DNA from 2 places in the Paenibacillus sp. FSL K6-2859 genome. Region 2 is predicted to be linked to the other one. Evidence: riboswitches for the same ligand, from Rfam matches in the RefSeq annotation. Region 2 holds a riboswitch; the other holds the start of a gene.
The links. Region 2 has a riboswitch for glycine ahead of gcvT (glycine cleavage system aminomethyltransferase GcvT). Riboswitches for the same ligand answer to the same signal wherever they lie in the genome.
Positions count from the first base shown of each region.

Region 1 (8,312 bases), 480 kb from region 2:
AATTCTGCGAATGCTTCTCCCCACAGATAATCGATAATTGGCATATTCGTATATACATCTTCCCACATGTAAGCTGCGTCAAATGTATAATCATAAAAGCTTTGGGCTCCCATCCGAATACACATGTGAACGAATCGCCGTTCAGGATCTTTCTGAATGTCGCTTTCTAACAAAGCAATATCCATCTCGAACTGTCTTTTTCTCTCCGGACTTGCTGTCTCATTAAAAAATGCAAAACTTTGACGCTGTCTTTCCCCGCTATTTGTAGGTGCTGAATTCAATAAGGCAACTTTTTGGACATGGTAGGGATATTTTTTAGCATATTCCAAAGCCATGAAAGCATGTCCTGAATGCCCTAATAAGATGAAATTTGTTAAGTTAAGATCTTGCCTTGCCGTCTCTATATCATCTAATACTTTCTCCAATCTATAATCTTCCGGTTGCAGAGTTCGGGGCGGCTTCACAAATCCTCTATGATCAAGGAAAATAAATTGAAATGTATCATATAAATCTTCTGAGAATAATTGAGGATAATAAACACTGCTGCCTATCACCAAAATAGGTTTTCCAGTTCCTTTTACACAATAATTCAGTTCAAATCCATCGCTATTTATAGTTTGGTATTTATTCATTGTCATCATCCTTTTTTCATTTTTATTTTACACATCACTCCTTCCCTTCACGGATTCCATTACATTCTCCATAGAACGCTCTAACATTCCGATCACCTCAAATTTTGTGGCTTATAATAAATATTATGGCAGCATACTTTTCACTGTTAATCGAAACCGTGCTCTTCGGAAAGAGAGCGGCTTGTCCCAGGAAGCCCAGCTCATTTGAGGAGCTAAGCCGGGCCTTTTAAAGGATACCGAGAGTCCATTAGTTTTCAAGTCGTAAAGGTCACTGCAACAATCAATCACTTTAAACGGACGGGCTGTTGTTGTGTGACACAATGAATCATACCGCCTTCTTTATAGAGCTCCCTTACATCAATTCCAATAACTTTGCGGTCAGGGTATAGTTTTTGGATAATATCGTTTGCTGTCTTGTCATTAGGATCATTGTAATTCGGGACTAATACAACTGTATTCCCAATGTAGTAATTAATATATGAACCCTTGTACCCCAAGTTTTCACCATTATCTAGCACTACATTGTTTTTACTAATTGGTAGATACACATACTGATAAGGCTTGTCGAAGGCATTTTTAGCGCTCATTAAGGTTTGGATATCCTTATTAGTGACACCCCATTCTGCTAAGTCATTCTTTTTCATTGTGATTATTGTAGATTTTTCATGAATTTTAACGAATCCATCAATATGAAAATCCGTAATATCAAGATCTGGCACACCATCTAACCAAATAAAATTAGTAGCCCCAAGATACTCGGTTATATATTCCTCAATATCAGCTTCTGCTAATTTGGGGTTTCTATTGTTATTAGTAACCGCACTACGTGTCGATAAAAATGTACCATTACCATCCAGTTCAAATGCTCCACCCTCAAGGACAACATCATTTAGATCAATGGTTTCCGTGCCAAGCTGTTTACTAAGTCTCTTCGAGATTAATGCATCATTTTTATATGGCGTTTTCTTACCCCATCCATTAAATCCCCAGTCCATGAGTTTAATATTGTTGTCTTTGTCGTATACAAAAATCGGTGCAGTATCTCTTGCCCATACGTCGTCAGTAGGAACAATGTAGAAGTCGATTTTATCCATATCTATACCTTCGTCATACAGAAGATCATAAATATAGTTCTTTTCGTATTTATCAAATGCAATAATATGAACATTTTCCCCATCGCTTAAGGCATCAGTCATTTCTATCCAAATAGGCTCAACCTTGTCCCTATAATCTTTACCGTAAGTGAAGTTATGGGGCCACTGCAACCATGTACCTTCATGTTTGCTGCTTTCATCAGGCATTGTGTATTTGCCTACTTGCCGACCTTCTTCTGCTTTAATTTTATTACATCCCATTAAGAAAACAGCCGATAGTATAACCCCTGAGCACAATACAACTAACTTATTCATTATGAAATCTCCTTATGTTCTGATTCGTTCTCTGGAAGTAGAATAAGCGTTGACATAGTGTCAAGGTCAAGCATCTATTGCCTGGCTTTTTTTGATCACAGGAAAACAGATCTGCGTCACGAACTCTTCTTCAGGACAGTCACATTCTGGACCTTTTAAGTAGGTTTCATAAGGTGGACCATCCTTTTTATAGCCGCCGCCATCTATCCATTCTTCAAGTGCCATATGAGCGTAACCGATATAGTCATAACTCCCAATATACAAGGTAGTAGCAACCAAAGTTGGCGGAAGTTTTTTTATTTGCCATTTCCTCGATGCATCGCCGTCATTCTTATGAAGGATTGGGATCATCAATTCAATATCGCTTTGGTCAGGGGTAAACGCCTCATCAAGAAAAATGACAGACGGAACACCAAGCAACTTAATATTACTTTTTTCCGCTTGTTCATATAAGGAATCAACATACTTGTCCATGTCAGCAATGTTAATTTGCAATCTTTGACTTAGGACCTCTTTCTCGTTTCTCATTCCGAGCGATATATCAAAAGATCTTCGTTCGCCTTGAATCAAATTCACTTTGATTTCAATCATCTCTTGCATTTCTGCAATGATTTGTCTATTTCGATTCATCTCACTGGATAACTCAAGTATTTTTGAATGCATCCATTCAGTCAGCAGTTCTCTATCTGATGTCTGAAGGATAGTTCTAATCTCGGGTAGGGAGAATCGATATTCTTTCAGTCTCTTAATAAGTAACGCTGTTTCTAGTTGGCTTTTTTCATAATATCTATAGCCGTTTGTAGCCTCTACATGCGCTGGTTTCAAAAGTTCTTCTTTATCATAGTGTCGCAACATACGTGCACTCATTTTGCAAAGCTGAGAAAATCTATTGATCGTGTACATATTTCTCTCTTTCTTAGTGTGATCGTATGGTTAGATCAATCACTCTGTAGTCATTGACTCAAGCTTCTATGCTTTAAAATTACAGTCTAATACGTTTGGTGCGACTGTGCAAAATTATTAGTCATAAAAAAGCCCGAAAAGTAGCACTTTTCGAGCATGTTTTCTTTAGGGTCATTTCGTCATATCAAGGACGATTCGGCCATTGATTTTGCCTTCTAACATAAGATCGTAGATCTCATTAATATCTTCTAGTTTACGTGTCTCAATAATGGTTTTGATTTTTCCTTCTGCAGCGAATTGTAATGCTTCTTGCAAATCTTTGCGAGTGCCGACAATCGAACCAACTACCTTTGTTCCATTTAATACGGTATCAAAAATGGGAACATCCATGGATTCAGGAGGCAGCCCAACCATGACGCAGGTACCGCCGCGGCGAATGGCACGGTAGGCTTGGTCGAATGCTTTTTTCGCAACCGCTGTACAAACGACACCGTGTACTCCGCCGATTTCTTTTTGAATCCAGTCTGCCGCATCTTCTTTTAATGCGTTTACGGTTTTGTCTGCGCCAAGTTGTTTGGCAAGCTCCATCTTTTCATCCGACGTGTCGATGGCCACTACGTTCATTCCCATCACTTTTGCATATTGTACACCAAGATGCCCTAATCCTCCGACGCCGAAAATGGCTACCCACTCACCTGGCTTTACACCCGATACTTTCAAAGCTTTATAGGTAGTAACGCCTGCGCAAAATAAAGGTGCCGCTTCGATGAAGCTTAGATTATCAGGAACCTTAACTACATAATCGGCAGCTGCCACACAATATTCTGCATATCCGCCATCTACGGAATATCCGGAATTTTGCTGATCCAGACAAAGAGTCTCTCTTCCAGTAAGACAATATTCACAATGACCGCAGGCTGAGTACAGCCATGGAATTCCTACACGGTCTCCTACCTTTAAGTGTGTAACTCCTTCACCTATTTCTTCAATAATCCCAACGCCTTCATGTCCGGGAATAAGAGGGAGTTTCGGTTTGACGGGCCAATCGCCATGAGCAGCATGCAAATCAGTATGACACACTCCGCAGGCCTGAATGTGGACAAGGATTTCTTTGTGTCCGGGTTTTGGTTTAGGTACGTCTTGTAGCTCTAACTTTTCTTTGAATTTCTTTACTACAGCGGCTTTCATTAGCATACTCCTTTAGTTTTTTGCTTTTCAAAAAGTAGTATGTTCATGAGGCTAACTTTAAATTCTTGAGACTTTTATCACTGATTAACACTCACATCACAAGTAATATGTTAGAATATCAGAACAGCTTTACTGCGTTACCGCTTTATCAACTTCATAATTCACGAGCTATGATGGCTAAGGATTACACTTTAGCTGGAGCAGCTTCTGGAGAGACTGCGGAAATTCCGCGGCGCCGAAGGGTTCACAATCTCAGGCAAAAGGACAGAAGAGTACTGAATATGTATTTGTCATGCTGATCGCTATCAGCAGGGCAAATATTATTTGATATTCTTACGATCTGGGAGATTGGATGACATCCAATCTCTCTTTTTTTTATTCTAATTTATTGTACTCACAAGGGGGAACTAGGTATGGCACAACCAGAATTAAAGAGAGAGTTGGCTAATCGGCATGTTCAACTTATTGCTATTGGCGGCACCATTGGTACAGGATTATTTTTGGGATCAGGTAAGGCGATAGAGAAGGCAGGCCCATCCATTATGATCACGTATTTAATCGTGGGTATTGCTGTGTTTTTTGTGATGAGAGCACTGGGAGAACTCCTATTATCTAAAGCGGGCTATCAATCGTTTACGGATATTGCTGAAGACTACCTTGGATCACGGGTCGCATTCATTACTGGTTGGACCTATTGGTTTTGCTGGATTATGACGGCTATGGCTGATGTCATTGCTGTTGGCGTATATGTACAGTACTGGTTTGATATCCCGCAGTGGGTTCCTGCCATCGCCTGTCTAGTCGTGTTATTAGGACTTAATCTATTAACTGTAAAGAGCTTTGGGGAACTCGAATTTTGGTTTGCTTTAATTAAGGTAATTACGATTCTCGCCTTGATTGGTCTTGGGGTCATTTTACTGATCATTGGATTTAAGACGGATGCAGGATCGGTGACGATACGAAACCTATGGGAGTATGGGGGCTTTTTTCCGAACGGCATATCAGGCTTCTTATTTTCTTTTCAAATGGTTGTATTTGCTTACGTGGGTGTAGAATTGGTCGGGGTGTCGGCAGCGGAAACAGCGGATCCGGAGAAAAATATCCCATCTGCGATTAATAAAATTCCTTTACGGATTCTATTTTTCTATGTCGGTGCGCTTTTCGTCCTGTTATGCATTAACCCTTGGACAGAGCTCAGCCCGGCAGAGAGTCCTTTTGTAAAAACCTTTACTTTAGTAGGGATTCCAATTGCCGCAGGGATTATTAATTTTGTCGTATTAACTTCAGCCGCTTCTGCTTGTAATAGTGGAATGTTCTCGACAAGCCGAATTCTCTATAATTTGAGTAGAAATAACCAGGCGTCACCTCATTTGGGCAAACTGAATAAAAACCATGTCCCAGGTAACTCGTTATTCATTTCTACAATTGTTATATCTGTGGGTGCTCTTTTGAGTAAACTTATTCCGGAGCAGGCTTTTGGAATCGTGACAACGATTAGCGCCATTTGTTTTATATGGGTGTGGGGCATTGTTCTTATCTGCCATATTAAGTATAAGAAAACCCGGCCAGACTTACAGGCGAAATCCAAATTCAAAGCACCGTTCACACCGGCTATTAATTATATTGTCTTAACCTTGTTCGCTGGAATACTGATCATCATGCTGTTCGCTGGAGAAACACGCCCGGCTTTATTGTGTACTCCGTTATGGTTTATTTTATTATTCATCTTGTATTCGATTAGAAGCAAAAAAGGGAAAAGTAATTAAGCTTGAGTGAGGGATTCACACAAAAAGCCATTCCTATACGGAATGGCTTTTCTTCATATACTGCAATTGCTAGTTACAACCAAGGTTATTCCTTGTTAACTAGGTTTGCTTTCTTTTCAATCGTGATCTTGCTTTTCATAGGCATAAATAAGGTTATAACAAAAGCGGCGACGGATAAAATCATCATAAAGTAATAGGCGTCACTTGCCCCAAGAATGGATGCAAGGGATTTAAGGATCTCAGGAGTAGTAGAGGGATTGCTCTGCATCACTGTGGCCGCATGACTTGTAGCCTGCACAGTGTAAATCGTAATTACGACAGCAGTTCCGATGGCTCCGGCAATTTGGCGAACGGTATTGTTCACTGCTGTGCCATGCGTTCCTAGTTGTTTTGGCAACGCATTTAGTCCGGCTGTATTGAGTGGCATCGTAATAAAGCTTAATCCAATTCGCAAGCCAATGGTACGAATCATTAGATACATATACGTGGTCGATTCAGATAGATCAGTTACCGCCCACATAGATGGAATAATAAATAGCAGACCAATGATGAACAGCGGTTTGGCACCGAAACGGTCGTATAATTTACCGGTGACGGGCGACATGAACGCATTTACGAGCGCCCCCGGCAACAAGAGTAGTCCTGCATCAAATGCTGTAAAACCACGGCCATTTTGCAGGTAAATAGGCAATAGAATCATATCTGCGTACATCATCATGGTGATTAATACATTAATAAGAGATGTCAGCGTAAATACTTTATTTTTGAAGACAGACAGGTTTAGCAGCGGATCATCTGACTTGATTTGTCGAATACAAAATACGGCCGTTACAGCGATTCCAATGCCTAATGTCAGGATTACTATTACGTCGTCCCAGCCTTTACTGCCTGCACTACTGAAGCCGTATAAAATCAAACCAAATCCGACGGTCGATAAAAGAACACTTACCACATCAAGCTTCGACTTAGAGGTCTCAGATACATTCACTAAATATTTGAACGCCAACGCTATAACAAGGATGACAAGTGGGATAAGGCCGATAAATAACCAGCGCCAAGAGTGATATTCGACAACAAATCCCGCGAGCGTCGGTCCAATGGCAGGAGCAAATATCATTGCGAGTCCAAGCAGTCCCATAGCACTGCCACGTTTCTCAATAGGGAAGACCGCGAGTACAACGCTCATCATGAGCGGCATTATAATGCCTGCACCAGCAGCTTGGATCATCCGTCCGACTAAGAGTAGACTAAAGCTCGGCGCTGCTGCACAAATGATTGAGCCAAGTAATAAAAATGACATGGCACTTAGAAATAATTGACGTGTTGTAAAACGTTTCATTAAATAGGCTGTAATCGGAATCAATATTCCGTTGACCAGCATAAAACCCGTTGAAATCCATTGTACAGTTGTTGCCGTGACATCAAATACATCCATCAGACTACTTAAGGCGACATTTAAAAGCGTCTGATTGAGTGTAGATAAGAAACAACCAAAAATCAGGATGGTTAGTAGGATTCCTTTATTTATTTTCTTAATATCTTCTTGCATGGTACAGGCCTCTCTTCATTGCTTTTTCGACATAGTGTCAATAAAATGAATCATATCAGGATTTAAACTGTATTCCTATTTGCAATTTTATTTAAACTGTCGACTAATCAACAGATTCGGTAAATTAGTTGATGAAATGCCATAAAAACGATAATAGAGGGATGAAATGACTGTACACAAAAAGGTTGACCCACGAGCTGTTCGCTCAAAAAAGATGCTGAAGAATGCTGTTTTTTCATTATTGGCTGACAATGTAGAGATTTCGCAATTAACCGTCCAAAAAATCGCTAACACTGCCGAGCTGAATCGTGCAACGTTTTATTTGCATTATGAGGATATTAACGATTTATTGCGGCAGATCGTACATGAAATCTTTGATGACCTGTCTATGAAGGTTGAACCGCTATTACATGTGAAGAGTAACAACGAACAGGAGCAGCTGGTCACATTTTTAAATTACTTTTATGAATACCGGAAAGTGTTTGCTGTATTAATTGAGCACAAAGGTTTTAAACAGCACTTGACCAGCCTGTTAAAAAATACGATCGAAAAACGAAGAAAAGCGAGAAACATAGATCCCACTAAAGAGGTAGTCTCCGTTGATATTATTGCGGCATCACTACTGGGGATTATTATGTGGTGGATTAAGGATGGCAGCCAATATAGCGCAGAATACATAGCAGGGCAAATTACCTTGATGTATAAAAGAAAGTATTTATAAGTGCTAGACTGCGCTACATGGAGGACATGGGTAAAACCGCTGTATGATATAGAGATACAAATTTCAAGATAACGGATATTCCCCGCACCAACCTTAGGTAAAACTATAAAAAGCGGCAGTCTATGACGATAATTCTCGTTCAAA
Region 1 is NZ_JBBOYU010000001.1:6,786,106-6,794,417, reverse strand. It holds gene MHB64_RS30240 (alpha/beta hydrolase) at 1-632, opposite strand, end outside; gene MHB64_RS30235 (agmatine deiminase family protein) at 917-2,041, opposite strand; gene MHB64_RS30230 (MerR family transcriptional regulator) at 2,108-2,944, opposite strand; gene adhP (alcohol dehydrogenase AdhP) at 3,116-4,132, opposite strand; glycine riboswitch at 4,330-4,410, shown strand; gene MHB64_RS30220 (amino acid permease) at 4,546-5,898, shown strand; gene MHB64_RS30215 (DHA2 family efflux MFS transporter permease subunit) at 5,984-7,447, opposite strand; gene MHB64_RS30210 (TetR/AcrR family transcriptional regulator) at 7,614-8,168, shown strand.
Region 1: linked by a shared signal. The riboswitch ahead of MHB64_RS30220 (amino acid permease) and the one ahead of gcvT (glycine cleavage system aminomethyltransferase GcvT) in region 2 are both predicted to bind glycine.

Region 2 (8,312 bases):
CCGATTATCGTGGCCTGCTTTTTTAATATTGCTCACTATCTATTAACCGCAAGAACAATTCAATACCGGCTTACGCGCGGCTTGTGTCTCATCCAAACGGCTAATCTCTGTGGTATGCGGTGCGTTGATTACGATCTCCGGTGTCTCCTGCGCTTCTTTCACGATCTGGATCATTGTATCGATGAAGCCGTCGAGCGTTTCTTTACTTTCGGTTTCCGTAGGCTCGATCATCATACATTCCTCAACAGTCAGAGGGAAGTACACGGTTGGCGGATGGTAGCCGAAGTCGAGTAATCGTTTAGCAACGTCTAAGGTGCGCACACCATACTGCTTGAGGTTTTTGCCGGACATTACGAATTCATGCTTACATACGCCCGGATACGGAATTTCAAAATACGGCGCCAGACGGTGCATCATATAGTTGGCATTCAGCACGGCATTTTCGGATACCTCACGCAGTCCATCTGGGCCATAGGTACGGATATAGGCGTAGGCACGAACCAGAATACCAAAGTTGCCGTAAAAAGCTTTCACGCGTCCAATGGATTCAGGTCCGCCGAAGTCGAGTGAGAAGCTGTTATCTTCGTTTTTCACCACAGTTGGTTGTGGTAGGAACGGAATCAGGATGGATTTTACGCCAACAGGTCCGGCTCCAGGGCCACCGCCGCCGTGCGGGGTACTCATTGTCTTATGCAAGTTCAAATGCACAACGTCAAAGCCCATATCACCGGGGCGGGTAATGCCCATAATAGCATTGGAGTTCGCTCCATCGTAATAGAGCAAGCCGCCTGCTTCATGCACGATCTCAGCAATCTCGACGATTTGGGTCTCGAACAAGCCGAGTGTGCTTGGGTTAGTCAGCATCAGCGCGGCAGTATCGCTGCCGACTGCTGTCCGCAGCGCTTCAAGATCAACCATCCCTTTATCTGTGGATGGGATCGTGATCGTTTCAAGTCCTGCGGCTGAAGCACTAGCAGGATTGGTGCCGTGTGAGGAATCCGGCACGATAACCTTCGTGCGGGTCTCGCCGCGGCTTTCATGGTAGGCGCGGATCATCATGAGACCGGTCCATTCCCCATGAGCACCTGCGGCAGGTTGTAAAGATACAGCATCCATGCCGGTTAGTGCAGACAAGTCATTTTGCAGGGTATACATTAATTCCAGTGCGCCTTGAATGCTTTCTTCTGGCTGGTAAGGGTGGATCTTAGCTAGGCCTACGATGCGGGCAACATCTTCGTTAATCTTCGGATTGTATTTCATCGTACATGAACCGAGTGGATAGAAGCCGTTATCTACCCCAAAGTTGCGGCGTGACAAGGAAGTGTAGTGGCGAATGACATCCACTTCCGATACTTCTGGAAGCACGACGGGTTCGCTACGGAGTAAACCTGATGGAATCAGAGATTCTAAGCTTTCTTCCTGCGGCACATCGCACAGTGGCAAAGAATAGGCCGAACGGCCGGGACGGCTTAATTCAAAAATTAGACTTTGCTCCGGTTTCATAAACAGCCCTCCAGTGCGCTAGCGAATTGGTCGATTTCGTTTTTGCTTCTTTTTTCCGTAACGGCTACCAGCATATGTCCAGCAAGTTCAGGATAATCACGGCCCAGATCATAACCGCCTAAATAACCTTCCTTCAGCAGCTTCGAATTAATTGCGCTAACGCTGCATCCCTCAGGAAGCTTCAAGACAAACTCGTTAAAGAAGGGGGAGGAGAAGGCATATTCAGCACCTGTTAGTTGGCTAAGTTTATCAGCGGCATAATGGCTTTTACGAATGTTTAGCTCGCCTACTTCACGCATACCTTCTTTGCCCATAACGGACAAGTAAACCGATGCGCAGAGAGCAAGCAGCGCCTGATTGGAGCAGATGTTCGAGGTAGCTTTTTCTCGGCGGATATGCTGCTCCCGTGCTTGCAGCGTCAGAACGAAGCCGCGTTTCCCGTTACGGTCAACCGTTTGGCCTACGATACGGCCCGGCATCTTACGCATCAAGTGCTCAGCTACCGCGAAGAATCCACAGGTTGGACCGCCGAGGGAAGCTGGAATACCAAGTGGCTGAGCGTCACCGACTACGATGTCGGCTCCGAGCTTGCCTGGTGTTTCTAGTACGCCAAGAGCGATCGGATTTGCACTGACGACGAACAACCCTTTAACAGCATGGATCAGCGGCTCAACAGAGCTAAGATCTTCGATGCTGCCAAAAAAGTTAGGCGATTGCATCAGTACTGCGGCTGTATCACCATCAATGGCTTCAGCAAGCTTCACCTGATCGGTAACGCCGTTTTTATAGTCAATCTCCACGACCTCAAGCCCCCAAGCATTAGCCGATGTGCGTAACACTTGGCGCGCTTCAGGATGAACGGTGCGGGAAACAATTAATTTTTTGCGTTTGGTAGCACCAGCTGCGAGGACTGCTGCTTCGGATAATGCGGTTGCGCCATCATACATGCTGGCATTGGCTACTTTCATACCGGTTAGTTCGCAAATGTAGGATTGGAATTCGAAGATCGCCTGCAGTTCGCCTTGGCTGATCTCCGGTTGATAAGGGGTGTAAGCAGTGTAGAATTCAGAACGGGAAATGACATGGTTGATCACCACAGGGATGTGATGGTCATATAATCCGGCGCCGAGGAAGCTGGCGTGCGAATCGAAATCAGCATTTCGTTCAGCGAGACCTTTCATGTGACGTAGCAGGGCGTACTCATCGAGTGGTTCAGACATCGGCATAGTGCCTTGATAACGGACGGCTTCAGGAATATCGGAGAACAGCTCATCTATGGACTGAATCCCGACGGTTTCCATCATCTCTACGCGGTCCTGTGCTGTCATGGGCAGATAACGGTGCTTCATTAAGGTTTCACTCCTTGGCTTTTTTAAAATATAAGAAAGTACAATTTTCACGCTATACTTTATCCTTCTATTTCTCGCTTAAAAGCTAACCGTCCCAATATGGACGCTAAAGGCGTTTATACTTGTAAAAAGGGGCTTTAATCACGACAGCCTTAAGCTGCTTGCCGCGTATCTCTACGAATACCTCTGTGCCTATTTCACTGTAAGCTGTATCAAGCAAAGCTAATCCCAGATTGCGTTTCAGCGTTGGTGATTGGGTTCCGGTTGTGACCTCTCCGATTTTAACGCCGTTCGCATAGACTGGGTAATGGGAGCGCGGAATGCCCCGGTCAATCATTTCTAAGCCGACCAGACGTCGGGGTAGACCGGCTTCTTTTTGCTGCACTAGCGCATCGCGACCGATAAAGTCCGCTTTGTCCAGCTTCACAAAGAACTGTACTCCAGCTTCAAGAGGGGTGATGTCAGCTGACAGCTCCTGACCGTACAGCGGCAATTTTGCTTCAAAACGCAGCGTATCACGGGCGCCCAGTCCAGCAGGTGTTAATCCGTGAGGAGTGCCAGCTGCGAGTAGGCCGTTCCATAACGTTGCTGCCCCATCCAGCGGAGCGTAGATCTCGAAGCCATCTTCGCCGGTGTAACCCGTACGGGAGATCAGTACTTCTACACCGCAGACGGTTGCGCGTTCGATGAAGTGGAAAGGCTTGAGTTCTGAGATCGGAGCATCAGTAACTTTCGCGAGTATGGTCTCTGCCAACGGGCCTTGCAAGGCAAGCAAAAGCGTCTCGTCAGAGACATTAGTGAGTGTGACTTCACCGAATTCAGAGGTCAGATGCTCTTGCAGCCACTGGAAGTCCTTATCGATGTTGGAGGCATTTACGACAAGCATATAACGGTCTTCACTTATTCGGTACACGAGCAAATCGTCGACCACACCGCCGTTTGGATAACAGAGCAGCGTATATTGTGCCGCACCATCGGTCAGGCGGCTGACATCGTTGGTCGTCATTTTTTGTAAAAAGGCTTCAGCACCGCTCCCGATCACCATGAATTCACCCATATGCGATACATCGAACAGTCCAGCCTGCTGGCGAACAGCTTCATGCTCCTTCACGATACCTGTAAACTGTACTGGCAGCTCCCAGCCGCCAAAATCAATGCACCTGGACTCCGTGTAAGCGGAATAGAGATCGTAAAAAGGTGTTCTTTTCAAAGCATCCATATTGTCACTCCCCTAGTCTGATTACATACGAAAAAAAGGACAGGCAGAAGCAATCATGCATAAATGCACTAATCGCTTTCTGCTCTGTCCTTTGTACCTGAGAGTTACCCTGCCGTAACGAACCTGCAAGTTTCCCCGTTGGTGACCTGACGCACTCAGCCCCGCGTCTGATGCTCTCCAGAGGTACGTCCGACAAAGGTCCTTTTGCCTGAGAGATTCACCCCTGTTAGGGCTTACTCCTTCGGCGCCGTCTTCAAGTGAGACAGTCTCTCCCTATGCCATCATCCGCAACTGTATTTGTTTTATATTTCTCCGAGAAACGGTTATCGTCTATAAAAAAGACGACAACGTCGTTTCTTCTTGTATGTCTCCATTAAACGGGTATAGGAGGGCGCTGTCAACAAGAAAAAGTCAAAAAAACGACAAATTTATTTTACTGTTAGTAATATTGACATTCTGCTCTGGGATCACTTAGGCTATAACTAAATTTAGAATTCCAATTTGGAAATGAGGCGGCTTGAAATGAGTGAAGTTTTAGATCACCTTCTTTACAGCGAAGAGCATGAGTGGGCACAGCAAGTGGAAGGACGCGTAGTACGTATTGGGATTACGGATCATGCTCAGCATTTGTTAGGCGATATCGTATTTGTGGAATTTCCAGAAGTGGGCTCGGCCATTTCAGCCGGTGACAGCGTAGGCAGTATCGAATCCGTTAAGACTGTATCGGAATTATATTCACCCGTCTCGGGGACGGTTACCAAGATTAATGACGGTTTAGAGGCTAGTCCGGAGCTGATCAACGATAAGCCGTATGGCGAGGGTTGGATTTTTGAAATTGAAGTGGACGGAGAGTATGCTGATGCTGTAAAAGGTCTGCTGGATGCAGCCGGATATCGTGCATTGGTAGGAGAGTAATTGGGATTTTTCACAGTATATTAATTTTATCGCGAGTGATATTTGTAGCAGCAAGTTTCTGTTTTTGGGGACTTGCTGTTTGGTATTTTTATTTAGAGGTGGGTGGGGATTTTTGCGTCATACCCTGGGACGGCTCGGAATTATTTGATTTTATTTAAAAGCGAATCTGCTGTTGTGGAATTAGGGAAAACCTCCCTTAATTTAGACGAATATAGCGTGACACAAAGATTTTTAGGGGATTTCTCCCTGAAAATTCCGGTGAAACCGCTATTTTTGACTAAATAGGGGATTAATCAGGGAGGAATTCTCTAATCTTGCGCCTGAACAAGAGATCACGCGGATAATCAGGGAGTATTTCCGTAATTAATAGTGGCAAGTCCATTTTAGTATGTTGATAGCAGATTCGCACCCGCACTAACTACTATATCTAGCTCTGAGTACAATCAATATTTTATTCACCCTCTTGAAGCTGCCGCAGCACAATGATCTCTACACGGCGGTTCTTCTGCTTACCTGCTATCGTGGTATTATCTGCGGTGGGCTGGGTGTCAGCATAACCTGCGTATTGAAAAGTATCCGGCTTCAGTCCTTCATGGTCTAGAAAAAAGCGAAGTACAGATAGCGCACGAGCACCAGACAGCTCCCAGTTGTCGTTAAATTGAGAAGCCGAGGATACGGGCGTATTATCGGTATGTCCTTCAATGCTAATCTTTGCGCCGATGTCTTTGAATAAACCAGATAACTGCTGAAGAGCAGGGAAGGCTGGTGATTTCAGGTCTGCCTTACCTATATCGAATAGAAAACGATCACTGAGTGTGATTTCTATCCCCTGAGGTTTGTCAGCAACAAAAATTTGTTCTCCGAGATTATTTTCCTCCACATAGTGGGTGATCACACCCATTAATTCAGCAAGTTTAGTCTCTTGTTCTCGAAAAGCGAGCTCACGTGCCGAAGGTGTTTCATTCTCCGCTTGTTCACCAGATCCGTCATTCGGTCTTGCAGTTGCAGCTGCATTCTCATTTCCGTCTGTACTTTCCGTTTTGTTCTCAGTTGATTTCCCAGCATCTAAAATACCGTTCCCACCCTCAAGGACAGTGGTTCCAGACTTGAAGGTCTCGGATAACGAGCCTGTCACGATGTTATATTTGTCAGTATCCAGGCTGCTCATCGCATACAATATAACGAAAAAAATAAGTAAAAGTGTAATTAGATCAGCATAAGTAATCATCCAACGGTCGCGGCTTTCCCGAGTCTCTACACGCCGCTTGCGCCGGTCTCTTTGTCTCATAAAAGGCCTCTAGTTTCCGCACGGTCATTCGTGTCCGAGTCTGAGATGAATGAGTTCAGTTTTTTACGTACCAGCAGTGGATGATCCCCATTCTGTAGAGAAAGAATACCTACTAGCAGCATTTCCATGCTATGTAGCTCACTTTGACTGCGGGATTTGATTTTGGAGGCAATGGGTAAAAATATTAGATTAGCGATGGCTACACCGTACAACGTTGCAGTGAACGCTACTGCGATAGATGTGCCCAGATTTGTCGGATCTGTAAGGTTGCCAAGTACACGGATGAGACCCATCACCGTCCCGATAATTCCCATCGTTGGTGCATATCCACCAGCAGCTTCAAAAATCTTAGCATAGTTCTCATGCTTCAATTCTTTAGCGTCCATTTCCAGTTCCAAAATCTGTCTTACCTGCTCAGGATCAGTGCCGTCGACAATAAGAAGCAGACCTTCACGTGTAAAAGAATCCGGATGTTCTTCAGCTTGTTTTTCTAACATTAAAACGCCGCCGCGACGGGCCACGGTTGCCATTGCAATGAGTTCTTCAGCTTTTTCCATATCACGATCAGGGTTGCTGCCGAAAGCCATGCGTAGTGCTGTTGGAATGGAGCGCAGCTTAGATGCCGGGAAGCTGATCATAACGGCGGCAAATGTACCCCCGAAAACAATCAAAGCCGCATTAAGCTGCAGCAGTCCTGAGAGGCTTCCGCCTTCCCAGAGATAGCCGCCGATTAACGCAGCCAGTCCAGCCAATAGGCCAATTATTGAGGTAATATCCATGCTTCAAGCTCCTAACATTTCTATGTATTATGGTTTGCATCGATCTAGTCAACACTGTATAATGAACGGGAACACATATTCTTATCTTCCATATTTTTAATTATAAGAAAGTATAAGTTTCACGTTATACTTAAACCTTATAATTCTCGCACAAACGCTTAACGTCTTTTAGAGACGCCAAAGGCGTTTAGCTTGCTATCGTATGGAGAGAGAACATTCAGACAACAATTATAATATATTAATCTAGTTTAGACGATAGAGGGGAGACGGGCAAATGAGTGATATTGTCGTCAGTACGAAGACTTTTGAATTGGAGTCCGAGTATACACCCCAGGGCGATCAGCCTCATGCCATAGAGGAATTACTACAAGGCATCCGGCAGGGCAAGAAGCACCAGACGCTGCTGGGCGCGACGGGTACGGGGAAGACGTTTACCGTTGCACAAGTTATTTCCAAATTAAACCGCCCGACATTAGTTATTGCGCACAACAAGACTTTGGCTGCCCAACTGGCGAGTGAGTTTAAGGAGTTTTTTCCGCATAATTCGGTAGACTATTTCGTCAGCTACTACGACTATTACCAACCAGAGGCGTATATTCCCTCCTCCGATACTTATATCGAGAAAGACTCCAGTATTAATGAAGAGATTGATAAATTGCGCCACTCCGCAACGAGCTCCTTGTTCGAACGGCGTGACGTTATTATTGTGGCGAGTGTGTCTTGTATTTACGGCCTCGGTTCGCCGATGGAATATGGAAGCTTGCTTTTGTCATTGCGGGTTGGGATGGAGAAGCCTCGAAATGAGATTTTGAGCAGGCTAGTGGATATCCAGTACCAGCGTAATGATATCAATTTTGTACGCGGAACCTTCCGTGTACGTGGTGATGTGGTTGAGATTTTCCCGGCATCTCAGGGTGAGCATGCCATTCGGGTCGAATTGTTCGGTGATGAAATTGAGCGAATCACTGAGATTGATGTGCTGACGGGTGAACTGATCGGGGAACGCGATCATGTCGCTATTTTTCCGGCGTCTCACTTTGTTACCAAAGAAGAAACAATGCGTGTAGCACTGGTCAACATTGAAAAAGAGCTGGAAGACCGCTTAACGGTTCTTCGTGACGCAGGAAAGCTTCTTGAAGCTCAACGTCTGGAACAGCGGACACGTTATGATATTGAAATGATGAAGGAAGTGGGCTTCTGCTCAGGGATTGAGAACTATTCCGGACCACTCACCTTCCGTGAACCAGGGGCAACCCCAT
Region 2 is NZ_JBBOYU010000001.1:6,309,754-6,318,065, reverse strand. It holds gene gcvPB (aminomethyl-transferring glycine dehydrogenase subunit GcvPB) at 43-1,503, opposite strand; gene gcvPA (aminomethyl-transferring glycine dehydrogenase subunit GcvPA) at 1,500-2,852, opposite strand; gene gcvT (glycine cleavage system aminomethyltransferase GcvT) at 2,959-4,071, opposite strand; glycine riboswitch at 4,258-4,356, opposite strand; gene gcvH (glycine cleavage system protein GcvH) at 4,594-4,986, shown strand; gene MHB64_RS28220 (flagellar motor protein MotB) at 5,438-6,274, opposite strand; gene MHB64_RS28215 (flagellar motor protein) at 6,271-7,053, opposite strand; gene uvrB (excinuclease ABC subunit UvrB) at 7,328-8,312, shown strand, end outside.